2 regions of the Sphingomonas cellulosilytica genome follow, and region 2 is predicted to be linked to the other one. Evidence: riboswitches for the same ligand, from Rfam matches in the RefSeq annotation. Region 2 holds a riboswitch; the other holds the start of a gene.
The links. Region 2 has a riboswitch for cobalamin ahead of ACTZQ5_RS12330 (DUF1852 domain-containing protein). Riboswitches for the same ligand answer to the same signal wherever they lie in the genome.
Positions count from the first base shown of each region.

Region 1 (7,369 bases), on a different contig from region 2:
CGCCGCCGCCTCGTCGGCGCGCAGATAGGTGTCGCCGTCCGCCGCGACCGACTCGACCGGCACCGTCCAGTCGCTCAGCCGTCCATCCACGAAGCGTCCGCGCGTCTCGAACAGGCGCTGTTCGAAGGTGCGCGGCGCCCCGCGCCGGCCGGCGGCGGTAAAATACATCGTCAAAGTCGTCTCGTCCGCGTCGAGCACCGCCGATCCCGACCATTCCCGGCTGCCCGGTGCGAAGCCGTCGGGAAAGGCATCGCCATGGTCGCGCCAGCCGTCGGCACCGTGGCTCGTCAGCCGGATACGCGCGGCATCGTGGCGATCGTCGGGGTCGTCGAAGCGCGGCGTCGCAAGGAAGAACCACCAGCTGCGGCCCTGATGCAGCATGCTGCGTCCGTCGGCATAGGCGATCTGCCACATGTCCCAGACGTCGTGGCCGGGCAGCACCGGCACGACATCGGCGGCGGCGATGACGGGCAGCGCGGCGGCGGGCTGGTCCGCGGCGCGGCGGGCATCCTCGGCGCGCCAATGGGTGGTGACGGGGGCGGGTGCTGCGGCGAACGCGGCGGAGGGGGCAGGACGGGTCATAGGGTCTCCAGCGCGAAGAGCGCGACGCTCTCCGCCTTCATCGCCGGCAGCGGCAGGCCGGCCTGGGCGAGCCAGTCGCCATCGAACGTCACGCCGCCCCCGCACCCGTGTCCGCGCCCCTGTCCCCACCCATGTCCGCGCATGACGGCGAACAGCGGCGCATCGGGGGCGGGGTGGCCATCCTCGGTGGCGAGGTCGATCAGGCGCACGCGGGTCGCGCCCGCGCCGGCGAGCGGCGGCAGCGTCAGGGCAGGGGGATGGCGCAGACTGGTCGGCGCGATGCGGGTGACGCTCAGCAGCAGGTCGCCGGGTTCGCCGTGCATCTGCCAGACGAGACCGTCCGGCCCTTCGCCCAGCCAGACGCGGCCATGGTGCAGCCGGTCGCGCAGCGCCTTGTAGCGCGCGATCCCGGCGGCCAGCACCTCGGCATCGCGCACGCCCATAGCGGCGGGATCCAGCTCGACGCCAAGATGGCCGGGCAGCGCCACGGCGGTGCGGAACGCCATGCCCTGCCGCCGGCCGGTGGAATGCGCCGGCGAAGCGCCGACGTGCGCGCCCATCATCTCGGGCGGCATGAAATGCAGGAAGCCGCGCTGCATCGCGACGCGGCTCACCGCATCGATACAGTCGCTGGTCCAGAACCGGTGCGTGCGCGCGGCGATGCCGGCATCGATCCGTCCGCCGCCGCCTGCGCACGCCTCGATCTCCAGCGCCGGGTGCGCCGCGCGCAGCCGGTCGAACAGCGCATAGGCGCCCAGCACCTGCGCGTGGTAGCCGGCATGGCCGCGCGCATCGCCGGCCGGGGCGAGATCGCGGTTGTGGTCCCATTTCAGATAGGCGATCGGCAGGTCGCGCAGCAGCGTGTCGATCGCATCGAACAGATGATCGCGCACCGCTTCCCGGCCCATGTCGAGCACCAGCTGGTTGCGCGCCGTCAGCAGCGGCACGCCGTCCAGCTGCAACGCCCAATCGGGATGCGCGCGGGCAAGATCGCTGTCCGGATTGACCATCTCCGGTTCGAGCCACAGGCCGAAACTCAGCCCCAGCCCGGTGACGTGGCGGGCGAGCGGCCCCAGCCCGCGTGGATATTTGCGCGGATCGGCCGTCCAGTCGCCCAGGGCGGCGGTGTCGTCGTCGCGGCCCCGGAACCAGCCGTCGTCGAGCACGAACCGCTCCACGCCCAGGGCGGCGGCCCGATCGGCCAGCGCCATCAGCGCCGCCTCGTCATGGTCGAAGTAGAAGCCTTCCCAGCTGTTCACATGCACCTGCCGCGGCGGCATGCCGTCCGCCGGCCAGGGCGCGCGGGCGCGGACCGCGGCGTGGAAGGCCTGGATCGCGCCGTTGAGGCCCGCGGGCGAGCAGGTCGCCAGCATCTCCGGGCTGTCGTACCGACCGCCGGGTGCCAGCCGGATCTCGCCGGAGGCCAGCGCCTCGCCCATCTGCAACGTCCAGAATCCGTCGTCGTCGCGCTCGACGGCGAGGCGGTGGTTGCCCGACCAGGCGAGCTGCGCGGCATGGACGCGGCCGCCATGCCACCCCGCCTCCGGCCCCATCACGAACAGCCCCGGCGGCCCGGCATGACCGGTGAGGCCGCGGTGGTTCTCACGTAGCCAGCCGTGCGCGGGCATCGGCTCCGCTTGGGGCACGAACTCGGCATTGTGGCGGCCGGTGAAGCTGCGGATGCCGGCGCAATCGGCGGGCAGCGGCAGCGTACCCGCGGCAAGCCATGCGACGTCGAGCATGCCGTCGCCGCGATTGACGACGCTGGCCGACAGCGTCGCCACATCGCCGGCCAGCGCGATCCGCTGTACCAGGGCGACCTCGGCGGCGGCGTCGACCAGGGTGACGGTCACCGCATCGTCTGCCTGTTCGATCGCCTCCACCACGAAACGCTGCGCGAAGGCGCGTCCGCCGCGATGCGCATGCAGCGCCGCGGGGCCGAACCAGCCGGTGCCGAACGCCGGCGCGACGGTCAGCGGCTGGTCGTCGTCGAGCGAAAAGGACGCCGCGGGCCGCACGTCCGCCAGCGGCGGCAGCCCCGCCGCAGCGACGCGCGGCCCCCACCAGCGCCACGCCGGCGGCGCCTCGCCGCGCGGCTCCAGCACCAGGCTGCTCGACGGGCCGTGGAACGCGATCATGCCGCGGTCATGCCGACCGGCAGCCCTTCGGCGTTGCGCGCGCGTACGCTCCACACCGCGGCGGCGGCGGCGAACATCAGCACCCCGCACAGCGTCAGCACGTGCCGCGGATCGCCGCCGAGCAGGGTGTCGTAGAACGCCCACATCGTGGCCGAGAAGATCAGCATCGGAATGACGATCATCATGTTGAAGATCCCCATGTAGACGCCGGTCCGCTCCGGCGGGATCGACCCTGCGAGGATCACATAGGGGTTGCCCATGATGCTCGCCCAGCCGATGCCGACGCCGATCGCGGGCAGGAACAGCATCCATTTTTCGGTGACGTGCGGCAGCCACAGCATGCCGATCCCGGCGAGCACCAGGCAGGCCGCATGCAGGCTCGCCGCGCCGATCCGCTTGGCGAGCGGCACCATCGCAAAGGCGGCGACGAAGGCGACGGCATTGTACCACGCCGCCATCTCGCCATTGGTCAGCACCGCCGAATGGAAGCCGGACGAGGTGGCGACATTGGTGCCGTACACCGACCGGCCGATCGCATAGATGACGTACGCCCAATAGGCCGCCATCGCATACCATTGGAACAGGCTCATCAGAGCCAGCTTGCGCATCGCCACCGGCATGTCGCGGATCGCCGCACCGATCTCGGCGAGCACCGCGCCCGGCGTCTTGGGCTCGGCGGCGATGCGTGCGCGCTCGGCGGTGGTCAGCGGCAGCTCGGGGACCCGGCGGATCGACCAGACGATCGTCCCGAAGCTCAGCGCGGCGCCGACCATGAACGCGATCCGCGCGGTATAGGGGATGTTGTGCGCGTCGACCCAATCCTGGTTCATCCCCGCCCAGACGAGCAGCGACGGGGTCAGGAACGCGAGCATCTGCGCAAGGCCGGTGAACGCCGACTGGGTGAGGAAGCCGATCTGGTGCTGGTTGGCGTTCAGCCGGTCGGACACATAGGCGCGATAGGGCTCCATGGTGATGTTGTTGCCGGCATCGAGGATCCACAGCATCGACACCGCCATCAGCAGCGACGACGACAGCGGCATGCAGAACAGCCCGATCGCGCACAGCACGGCGCCGACCAGGAAATAGGGCGTCCGCCGTCCCCAGCGCGAATCGGTGCGATCGCTCATCGCGCCGATCAGCGGCTGGACGAGCAGGCCCGTGATCGGCCCCGCCAGCTGCAACAGCGGCAGCGATGCCTCCGCTGCGCCCAAGTAGCTGTAGATCGGCGCCATGTTGCCCTGCTGCAGCCCGAAACTGAATTGCAGCCCGAGGAAACCCAGATTCATCTCAAGCACCCGTCCCAACGACAGCTGCGGCTTGGAATCAGGCATGCGCATCGGCGTCCTCTCTGGCGATGGGCCCGTCTCCGGCGAGCTTGCGCGGCATCGTACCATCATCCGCTGCAAACACAACAATCGATTGCAGTTATACTTCCTCTCCCGATGACAGCCGAATGGTGGAGGAGGAGGTCAGCGATGCCATTGGCCGGGCAAGACGTAGCTTGCCTCTCCCTCCGTCACGCCTTCGGCGCGACACCTCCCCCTGGCGGGGGAGGATCGGAGTGATGAAATCGCTGCAACGGCAGCACCAGGCCGGCGACGACCAGATACGTCGCATCCGCCATCCCGGCGACTGCCTGATTGAGGCGCCCCGCGGCATCGCGGAACCGGCGACCGAGCGGGTGGTCGGGGACGATGCCCATGCCGACCTCGTTACTCACCACGTATACCGGCACCGGCGCTCGGGATAAGGCCGTCAGCAGATCGGTGGTGCGCGCCGCGATATCATGCTCGCCGAGCATCAGGTTCGATAGCCACAACGTGAGGCAGTCAACCAGCACCGCGCCTTCGCCGATACCGCCGATCGCCTCGGGCAGCGCCAGCGGACATTCGACCGTCGTCCAGCGTGCATCGCGATCCGCGCGGTGGTGCGCGATGCGCTCACGCATCTCCTCGTCATGCGCCTCTGCCGTAGCGAGATAGTGCAGCGGCCCCGCATGCGCCTCCGCCGCACCTTGCGCCAGCCGGCTCTTGCCGGAGCGTGCGCCGCCCAGGAACACCATCGTCGCCATCTTGCCTTCGTCTCCCCATCGCCCTAGGGGCGCCGACGCGACAGGTTCCCAGAGATGGGATGAAAAGGGAACCCGGAAGCGAGCCGCGCTCGCCATCCGGGGCTGCCCCCGCAACTGTGACCGGCGAGCCTTTGCTCCTTCCGCGCGCCACTGGATGTCACCATCCGGGAAGGCCGGGCAAGGCGACGACCCGGGAGCCAGGAGACCTGCCCGTCGCGGTTGTCCTTCGTGCCGACGGGGTGTGCGGTGCGATCGAGGGGTTTCCTCGCGTGACGACGGTGTTGGGGGCGTTGCGTGGGCGGACCGGTTCCGGCTGCCGCGGCGTCGCGTCCCCGTTGTTGAACGACGATGAGGGAAACCATCGTGACGAAATACTCCTATCTGATCATGCTGCCGTGCATCGCGGCGGCGACGCCTGCATTCGCGCAAAGCGCGCAATCCACCACCGGCCTCGAACAGGCGGCCGATGCGGGCAGCGACATCCTGGTCACCGCCAACCGCGCCGCGCGGCCCGCCGATACCGTCGGCCAGTCCGTGACGGTGCTCGACACGCGGACGATCGAACAGCGCCAGGCGGTGGTCGTCTCCGACCTGCTCCGTCAGACGCCGGGCGTCACCGTGACGCGCAACGGCGGCGTCGGCACCGCGACCTCGGTCAACATCCGCGGTGCGGAGAGCGACCAGACGGTGGCGCTGATCGACGGCATCAAGCTGAACGATCCCTCCTCGCCCGGTGGCGGCTTCAACTTCGGCAACCTGCTGATCGGCAACATCGCGCGCATCGAGGTGCTGCGCGGCGCCCAGTCGGTGCTGTGGGGCAGCCAGGCGATCGGCGGCGTCGTCAACCTCATCACCCGCCAGCCGACCGAACAGCTGAGCGTCAACGCCCGCGCCGAAGGCGGCTGGCACGAAACGGGGCAGGGCTTCGCCAACGTGTCGGGCAAGGCCGGCCCCGTCTCGGCCAGCCTCGGCGGCGGCTATTACACCACGGACGGCATCTCCGCCTATGCGCCGGGCACGGAGCGCGACGGCTATCGCAACTATGCCGCCAACGGCAGCCTCGGCATCGCGCTCGCATCGGCGATATCGGTCGATCTGCGCGGCTTCTACTCGAACGGCCGCACCGATATCGACGGCTTCCCGGCGCCCCGCTTCGTCTTCGGCGACACGCGCGAATATGGCGACAGCGAGCAATGGACGGGCTACGCCGGCCTCAACGCCGCGCTGTTCGACGGACGCCTGCGCAACCGCTTCGGCTATGCGCACACCGACAGCAACCGCCGCAACTACGACCCCGACGGTACGCCGCAGGAAACCTTCTACGGCAAGGGGCGCAACGACCGCATCGAATATCAGGGCACGGCCGACGTCACCTCCGCGGTGTTCGCGACCTTCGGTGCCGAGCGCGAGGTGTCGCGCTTCACCACCTCGAGCTACGGCGGTCCGCAGACGCGCGGCCGGGCGCGCATCTTCAGCGTCTATGGCCAGCTGGCGGTGACGCCGGTCGCCGGGCTGACCGCGACGGGCGGCATCCGTCACGACGACCACAACATCTTCGGCGGCGCCACCACGGTGTCGGCGAGCGGCGTGTGGTCGCCCAACGGCGGCGCCACCGCCTTCCGCGCGAGCTATTCGGAAGGGTTCAAGGCGCCGACGCTCTACCAGTTGCAGAGCGAATACGGCAACGCACGGCTCGACCCGGAACGCTCGCACGGCTGGGACGCGGGCGTGACGCAGAAGGCGCTGGGCGGCGCGGTCGAGGCGAGCGCGACCTATTTCCGGCGGACCTCGTTCGACCTCATCACCTTCGTCTCGTGCACCGCGCCGCTCACCGGCATCTGCGCCGGACGGCCGAACGGCACCTATGACAACGTCGCGCGTGCGCTGGCGCAGGGTGTCGAGGCGACGCTGCTGCTGCGCCCGGTCGAGGCGCTGACCTTCAGCGCCAGCTACACCTATCTCGACGCCAGGAACCGCTCGACCGGCACCGCCAACTTCAACCGCGCCCTGCCGCGGCGACCGGACAACAGCGTCACGGTGAACGCCGACTACCGCTGGCCGTTCGGCCTCACCACGGGCGCGACGATCACCGCGGTCGGCGACAGCTTCGACAACGCCTCCAATGCGCGCCGCCTCGACGGCTACGTCATCACCGACGTGCGCGCCGCCTTCCCGGTCGGCCGCCATGTCGAAGTGTACGGGCGTATCGAGAATGCCTTCAACGAACGCTACCAGACGATCTATCAATATGGGCAGCCGGGGCGCGGTGCCTTTGGCGGCATCCGGCTGACCTATTGATGATCCACGCATCCGTCCTCGCCACCTTCACCGCCCATGGCGGACGGGTGGCGGCGGCGCGCGCGGCTTTCGGCGGCGAGAACTGGATCGACCTGTCGACCGGCATCGCGCCGTGGAGCTGGCCGGCCGAGACGGTGCAGCCGGCGCTCGACCGGCTGCCCGAACCGGATGAGCTCGCCGCGCTGGAAGCGGCGGCGGCACAGGCATTCGGCGTCGCCGATTTCGCATGCGTGGTGGCGGTGCCGGGCACCGACCTCGCGATGCGGCTGCTGGCGCCTTT
Region 1 covers NZ_JBQRTT010000007.1:98,531-105,899, forward strand. Annotated here, with positions in the region: gene ACTZQ5_RS11950 (glycoside hydrolase family 68 protein) at 1-582, opposite strand, end outside; gene ACTZQ5_RS11955 (alpha-galactosidase) at 579-2,720, opposite strand; gene ACTZQ5_RS11960 (MFS transporter) at 2,717-4,057, opposite strand; gene cobU (bifunctional adenosylcobinamide kinase/adenosylcobinamide-phosphate guanylyltransferase) at 4,237-4,791, opposite strand; cobalamin riboswitch at 4,817-5,019, shown strand; gene ACTZQ5_RS11970 (TonB-dependent receptor plug domain-containing protein) at 5,179-7,089, shown strand; gene ACTZQ5_RS11975 (aminotransferase class I/II-fold pyridoxal phosphate-dependent enzyme) at 7,089-7,369, shown strand, end outside.
Region 1: another riboswitch for cobalamin. It lies ahead of ACTZQ5_RS11970 (TonB-dependent receptor plug domain-containing protein); the one in region 2 lies ahead of ACTZQ5_RS12330 (DUF1852 domain-containing protein).

Region 2 (7,369 bases):
CTGCTGAACACGCGCGCCAACGACCGGATCGGATGGAGCGCCGCAGTGGGCGCCTATTGGGGCGGAGACTGGATGCCGGGTGACTTCACCACGGAGCAACAGCTCGACCTGTACGACCGACTGACCACGCGGATGGAAGGTGGCGCGGTCCCTTCGCCGCTGGCCACCGGGGTGCTGCGGACACTGCTGGCGCATCCGCTGTCCCCGGCGCAGGCGATACGGCTTGCGGCGATCCTGCACCGCGACGTCGCCTACATCCGCGATCCGCGCGAGCGCAGCATCGCGCCCGTCCTGCCCCACCTGCTGTTGCCGGACACGCTGCTCGCCAACCGCGCGCTGCTGATGGCTGCGGTGGAGCAGGCGAACGGCACATATCCCGATGCGGCGGAACTCGCTCCCTTCCTGACCGCGTGGTTCACGGGCGATGCGGCAGGGGCGATGCAGCATCTTCAGGCGCTGGAAAGCGGGCTGGCGGCAACGCCGCAGCTGGAAAACGCGATAGATATATTCCGTAATCGGCAGGCCGCGCAGGACCGGCAGCGCAAGATCGACGCGGTGATGAAGGCCGTGAAACCGACGCCGGAACAGATGACGGCGCTATACAACGATGTCATCATGGGGGCGGCTGGCAATCTGCCGCAGCGGCAGGTGCTGGACTACTCGCGACGCCTGATCGCGCTGGACCCGGACAGGGCAGCCTATCGCACCGCGCCGCTCGATTTCTATCGGCAGAACGGCGACGGCGAACTGCTCGTGGGGCTGCTGCGTCCCTATGTGGACCAGCACAAGGGCGATACGCGGGCTGCGGCCGCGCTGGCGCTCGCCTATCGCCTGATCGGCGACCGCGCGGAGGCGGACTCGGTGATCGCGCGCAGCCAGCTGAAGCTGGATGATCCGGCATGGATGCAGGTGCAGATGGCGGCGGACGGGGGTGCCGGCGTCGATTTCGCCGCGCTGCTGGGCGGCGTATTCGAGCGCTACAGCGCCGCCTATCCGGACGATCCTGCCGTTCAGGCCGTCCTGCACGCCCGCGGTCAGACCGGCGATGCCTCTGCCCCCCTTGTCACGCTGCTCCTGCCGATGCTGACGGCGCAGAAGCGCGCGCCTGGAGACGTGCCGGGCATCGTTCGGGGATGGTGGCGCAACAATGTCGGCGACGAGGCAGCGCGCATGGGCGTGATGGGTGTGGTAGCCACACGGATAGCTGCGGGCGACCGCGTGCTGGCATCGATCTTCGCGCGCGCCGATGTCATGGCAGAGCTGTCGGCCGAGCTGGACGCTTTGTCGCCGGACGATCGTCACACCGCGCAGCCGGTATATGACATCGTTGCGCGCGGGTTGGTGGCAAGCGGTGAAGCGCCCGCCCGGCTGGATGAACTCAGCGCGCGCCTGCGTGCCGGTGAGATCACGGCGAACGATCTGCAGTTGCTCGCGACACTGGCCGATGTCGCGAGCAGCCCGCTGGACGGGGCAACGACGCAGGCGCTGCTCGACCGGCTCCCGCACTCGCCCGCGATGGGCGTTCGGGAGCGGGTGCGGCTGGCAGGCGTTCTGGGGCGTTCGGGGCAGGTGGAGCTTGCGATCGACCTGATGGTCGCGGCGCTGGACCAAGCCTCCTATCCGCTGACCACGCTGGACCGCGATGCGGGCGCTGGCACGGTGGTGGCTGCACTGCGGTCCTGGTCGGATCGCCCTGTCGCACGGCGCGCCTATGACGCGCTGGTGCAACGCGCGCGCCAGATCACCCTGGCGGATCCCGACAGTACGCTGGAAATTCCACCCTTTGAGGTGATCGCGACGCCGATCGCACAGGAGGCTGACGGCTGAAGGTGCGCGTCGCCGCCCAGGTGGCCGTCGCTATCCGGCCGGGTCACCGCTACACAGGCCCTCGTCGCTCGTCAGGCCGAAAGCTCCGCCCGCACGATCGCCGCGCCGGCGCTGAGTGCCCGCAGCTTGCCGCGCGCGACGTCGTGCGCCAGCGGCGCCATGCCGCAGTTGGTGGCGGGGTAGAGCTTGTCGGCGTCGACATAGCGCAAGGCCTTGCGCAGGGTGTCGGAGACCTGCTCCGGCGTTTCCACGGCGTCGGTCGCCACGTCGATCGCGCCGACCATCACCTTCTTGCCGCGGATCAGCTCGATCAGCTCCATCGGCACGCGCGCATTCTGGCATTCCAGCGACACGATATCGATCGTCGACTTCTGCAGGTTGGGGAAGGTCTGCTCATACTGGCGCCATTCCGAGCCCAGCGTCTTCTTCCAATCGGTATTGGCCTTGATCCCGTAGCCGTAGCAGATGTGCACCGCGGTTTCGGCGCGCAGCCCCTCCGCCGCTTTCTCCAGCGTGGCGATGCCCCAGTCGTTCGCTTCGTCGAAGAAGACGTTGAACGCGGGCTCGTCGAACTGGATGATGTCGACACCCGCCGCTTCCAGCTCGCGCGCCTCCTGGTTGAGGATCAGCGCGAATTCCCAGGCCAGTTTCTCGCGGCTGCGATAATGCGCGTCGTACAGGGTGTCGATCATCGTCATCGGGCCGGGCAGCGTCCATTTGATCGGCCCGTCGGTCTGCGCGCGAAGGTATCGGGCATCCTCGACGAACACCGGTTTCGGGCGGGAGACGGCGCTGACCACGGTCGGCACGCTCGCGTCATAGCGGTCGCGGATGCGGACGGTTTCGCGCTGCTGGAAGTCGACGCCGTCGAGATGCTCGATGAAGGTCGTCACGAAATGCTGGCGTGTCTGTTCGCCGTCGCCGACGATATCGATTCCGGCCCGGCGCTGGTCGTCGACCGCGAGGCGCAGCGCGTCGCGCTTGCCCGCCGCCAGCGCCTCGCCCTCCAGCTTCCACGGCGACCAGAGCGTTTCGGGCTGCGCGAGCCAGGCGGGTTTGGGCAGGCTGCCTGCGGTGGTGGTCGGCAACAAGGTCGTCATGTCGAAAAATACCTTTGTGGATCGCGGAAGGTCAGCGGGGGCAGCGTGCAGACCACCGATCGAGCGCCGCGGCATGCGGCTTGATGAAATGTTCCTCGGCGAAGCGGCCCTGCTCGATCGCCAGCCGGCTGCGTTCCTCGCGATCGTAGACGATGCGGGTCAGCGAATAATCCTGATAGGTGAGGCTGGGCCGATAGCGGGCGGCGGCGACCGAATTGGCGTTGTAGATTTCCGGCCGGTAGATCTTCTGGAAGGTTTCCATGGTGCTGATCGTGCCGGCCAGTTCCAGCGCGGTGTAATCGCCGATCAGGTCGCCGATATGGTAGAAGGCGAGCGGCGCGACGGCGTGGCGCGGCATGAAGTAGCGCACCGTCATGCCCATCTTCGCGAAATAGGCGTCGGTCGCGGAGACATCGTCGGTGCGATATTCCACGCCGAGGATGGGGTGCCCGTTCGTGGTCCGATGGTAGGTCCGGCTGCTCGACACGCTGAGGCAGATGACCGGCGGCTTGGCGAACCGTGTCCGATAGGCGGCCGAGTTCAGGAAGTGCTTGAACAGATTGCCGTGCAGATCGCCGAACCCTTCGGGTGCGCCGCCCTCCGGATGCCGGCGCAGGTGTTCGGGCAGCACGACGCTGAAGTCGTAGTCGCGGACGTATGACGAGAAGTTGTTGCCGACGATGCCGTCGATCCGCTCGCCGGTGGTCCGGTCGACGATGGTCGTCTGCAGGATCTCGATCAGCGGAAACGCGTCGGCGGGATCGGCGGCATCGATCGTCAGTGCCGCGGACAGGATCGTGAGTTCGACCGCGTAGCGGTTCCCTTCCGGATTGTCCCAATGCGCCAGCGAATTGAAGCGATTGTCGATCATCTGCAACGTGTTGCGCAAATTCTCCTGCCGGTTTGCGCCGCGCGCCAGATTGGCGAAATTGGTGGTGGTGCGCGTGTTGTCGGCGGGGCGATAGCCCTCGTCGAACGGGATGCTGCCGATCGTGAACGTGAAGCCGCTATTCGTCATGACTCACCTGCACTGTGCAGACGGGTGAGCCGCAGGATAGAGCGCGCGAGGCACGGGCAAGCCCGTGCCGACACGCACGTGTCGCGGACCTTGCGTCAAGCGCGATCCACCGGAGGAACCCCCGTCCGAGGAACGTTATGGCGTCGAAAGGCAGGTCTCCTGGCTCACGGGTCAATGCGGTGGTTCCGGCCTTCCCGAGCCTCTTGCGGAGGCTCAGTGACACGAAATGGGACCATCGCTCGCCGCTTACAGTTGCGGGGGCAGCGCCGGATTCCGCCCTGCAAGAGCGCCACCGGCTTCCCGTCTTAGCCCCGCCGTCACGCCTGAGGCGGGGAACCTCGACCCGCGCCTTCAACACCAGCCCGGCGGGACTGTCAATCGGGATATAAAGATTTCTTTATATGAGGTGCGGCGCTTGGTCGACCGATCTCCAGGTCCCCCGGTTCCCGCTGTCGCAAGATAATTTTCGATCCATGTTACGGGTTTGCGACACCCGATTGTCTTACCCAGGGCCGGGTATGTCCAAAACGGACGGCCGGCGCGGGAAATGGGGGAGCATCGCATGAGGGTTCGCGTCGCCATCGCACTGCTGGTCGGCACCAGTGCGCCGGCCATGGCTGCACAGGCACAGGCACAGGCATCAACGGCCACCGCCACGGCAAAGGTCCGCTTCAACATCCCGGCGGGCACGCTCAAGGCCGCGCTCGACGAATGGGCGGCGCAGTCCAAGCGCCAAATCATCTATTCGGCCGACGAGATCGCCGACGGCCGGACGAAGGGGTTCAAGGGCGTGGCGACGCCGGACCTCGTGCTGATCCGCCTGCTGTTGCAGACCGGCTTCTTCGCGCAGACGGACCCTTCGGGCGCGATCGCGATCATCAAGCGGCCCAAAGAGATCGCCTCGATGGATGCGACCCCCGACATCCTGGTGACGGGCCGGCGCGACTGGTCGCTGAACACGGGCATCGAGCGCACGGAAAACGACAGCCAGCCGTTCATCGTGCTGACGTCCGAGGATATCAAGCGCTCGGGCGCGCCGGATCTGGAGACGTTCCTGCGCAACCAGCTGACGGTGAACAACAGCGCGGGTACGGCCAGCCAGGCCGGGCTCGACAATCCGCTGAACCGCGAGGCGAGGGGGCTGTCGCAGGTCAACCTGCGCGGTCTCGGATCGCGCGAAACGCTGATCCTGGTCGACGGCCGCCGCCAGCCCGGCGTCAATCTGGGTAACGGGACGTTCGGCCAGGCGCAGATCACCGGTATTCCACTGGCGTCGATCGAGCGGATCGAGGTGCTCGCATCGTCCGCCTCCTCGATCTACGGCAGCGGCGCCAGCGGCGGTGCGATCAACATCGTGCTGAAGCATGCTTACTCCGGTGGCGAGCTGACCGCGACCTATTCGAACACCGACGATTTCGTGGCCGGTACGGGGCGAATCGACCTGTCGCTGGCGAAGACGCTGGAAGGCGGCCGGACCAACATCAGCTTCGGGGGCAATTGGCGCAAGGCGCTTCCCGTTCTGTACCGCGACCGTATCGGGATCCGTAACGACAATGTCGCCGAGACGATCCGGCTGACCGGCAAAAATCCGTTCGGCGCGATTATTCCACCCGGCGCCACCCCGAACTTCCGAAATCTCACCCGCAGCACGGACGGAAGGCCGGCGCCCTTGCGGCTCAAGCCACAATATGGCGGTGCCGTGCTGAGCAGCGGCATCGGCTATGTGCCTGAGGGGTACCGCGGGGTGCTGCTGGACGGCGTCACACCGCTACTGGCCAATATCGGCAGTATCAACCTGGAGGCACCGGCCGGCACGACGAACGGCGGTCTCGATGCACCACTGATCTACGGCGGCGAAAACTACAGCGGCCTGCTGACCGTCCGGCGTAACATGAACGACTGGATGACGCTTTACCTTCAGGGGCAATATAGCGAAAACCGGTCGGTCTCCTTCGTCAGTCGGGGCGCCAATATCGTCGATCTGGCGGCCAATGCGCCAAACAACCCGTTCACCACCCGAATCCAGGTTTTGGGGCCGAATTTCGGTGATATCCAGCGGTTCGACAACACCTTGAAGCAATGGAGTGTGGTAGGTGGCGGCATCTTCAAGCTGCCGTACGCATGGCAGGCCAATATCGACGTTTCATATGCGCGCAGCCGCTATACCATTCCGGACTACCCGCCGTTCGTGGCGCAATCGACGCGAGACGCATTGGCAGACGGAACGATCAATTATCTGCAGGATGTTACGGCCAATCCTTTTCCTGTCGTGTATAACACGGGCTTCAACTACAGAAACGCGCCGCAACTCTCGTCCAACCTGACGACGTCGCTGCGGCTGTCCGGGCCGTTGCCGATCAAGCTGCCGGGCGGCAAGATCCAGGTGACCGTGAACGGCGAACGGTCCGAGGACCGGCTGGGAGAAGCCGTCCGCTCGGCGGGTTTGTTCGGGTATTTCATCGCCTATCAGCCGAAGGCGAGCTACAAGCTCTGGTCAGGCTATGGCGAGGTCGCGTTTCCGATCATCTCACCAGCGAACGACATCCGGTTCGTCAAGTTGTTCGACATCCGCGTGTCGGGTCGCGGCGAATATTACGATGCCAGCGGCGCTTCCGAACTTTTCACGTGTTACGCCGGCCTCGCAATCCCTACCGCGGCGGACTATGCCGCCTGTCCTCCGGCAGGATATAAAAGTGGTGTGGGTGAATCGCAGCGATCCCACATCGACCCGATGGTCAGTTTCCGCTGGCAGCCGGTCGGCGACGTGATGTTCCGCGCCTCCTACGGCACCGGGTATCTGCCGCCGACGCTGACGCAGTTCAGCAAGCAAACCGGCCCGCTTGAGGTCACCCTCGTCGATCCATTGCGTGGGTTCGAGCGGGTCGAGAACGCCGACGGCTTCATCGAGGCGAGTTACGGCGGTAATCCCCAGGTGAAGCCGGAGACATCCAAAACGATTACGGCGGGTGTCATCCTGACGCCGCGTGTCATTCCGAACCTGCGCTTCTCAGCGGATTGGACGCGGATCACGAAGAGCAACAACTTTTTCGCGCCGATCGCGTTTCAGTATGCCGCGCGCTCCTTCAACGGCAAGCTGGAAGGCGCGACTGCCGAACTCTTCCGGTTCCTCGAACTCTATCCGGATCGCGTCAGACGTGGGCCGGCATCTGGTGGATATGCGGTCGGGCCTATCACCTACCTCGACCTGTCGCTCTCCAATTTCGTCGGGACGCGGGTGGAGTCCGTCGACTTTCAGCTGGATTATTGGTTCAACCTGTTTGGCGGGCGGGTCGACCTCCAAGGCGCAGCGACCTGGAACCGACAATTGGAAGTCGAAGGCTTCCCCGGAGAAATCGTGAGCTACCTGGGCGTGTCGGGCGGCCAGTCGGCCATCGCGGGCGGGTACGGCGCCTTGCCGTGGCGC
Region 2 covers NZ_JBQRTT010000008.1:34,470-41,838, forward strand. Annotated here, with positions in the region: gene ACTZQ5_RS12320 (tetratricopeptide repeat protein) at 1-1,827, shown strand, start outside; gene ACTZQ5_RS12325 (methionine synthase) at 1,899-2,927, opposite strand; gene ACTZQ5_RS12330 (DUF1852 domain-containing protein) at 2,959-3,945, opposite strand; cobalamin riboswitch at 4,078-4,301, opposite strand; gene ACTZQ5_RS12335 (TonB-dependent receptor domain-containing protein) at 4,508-7,369, shown strand, end outside.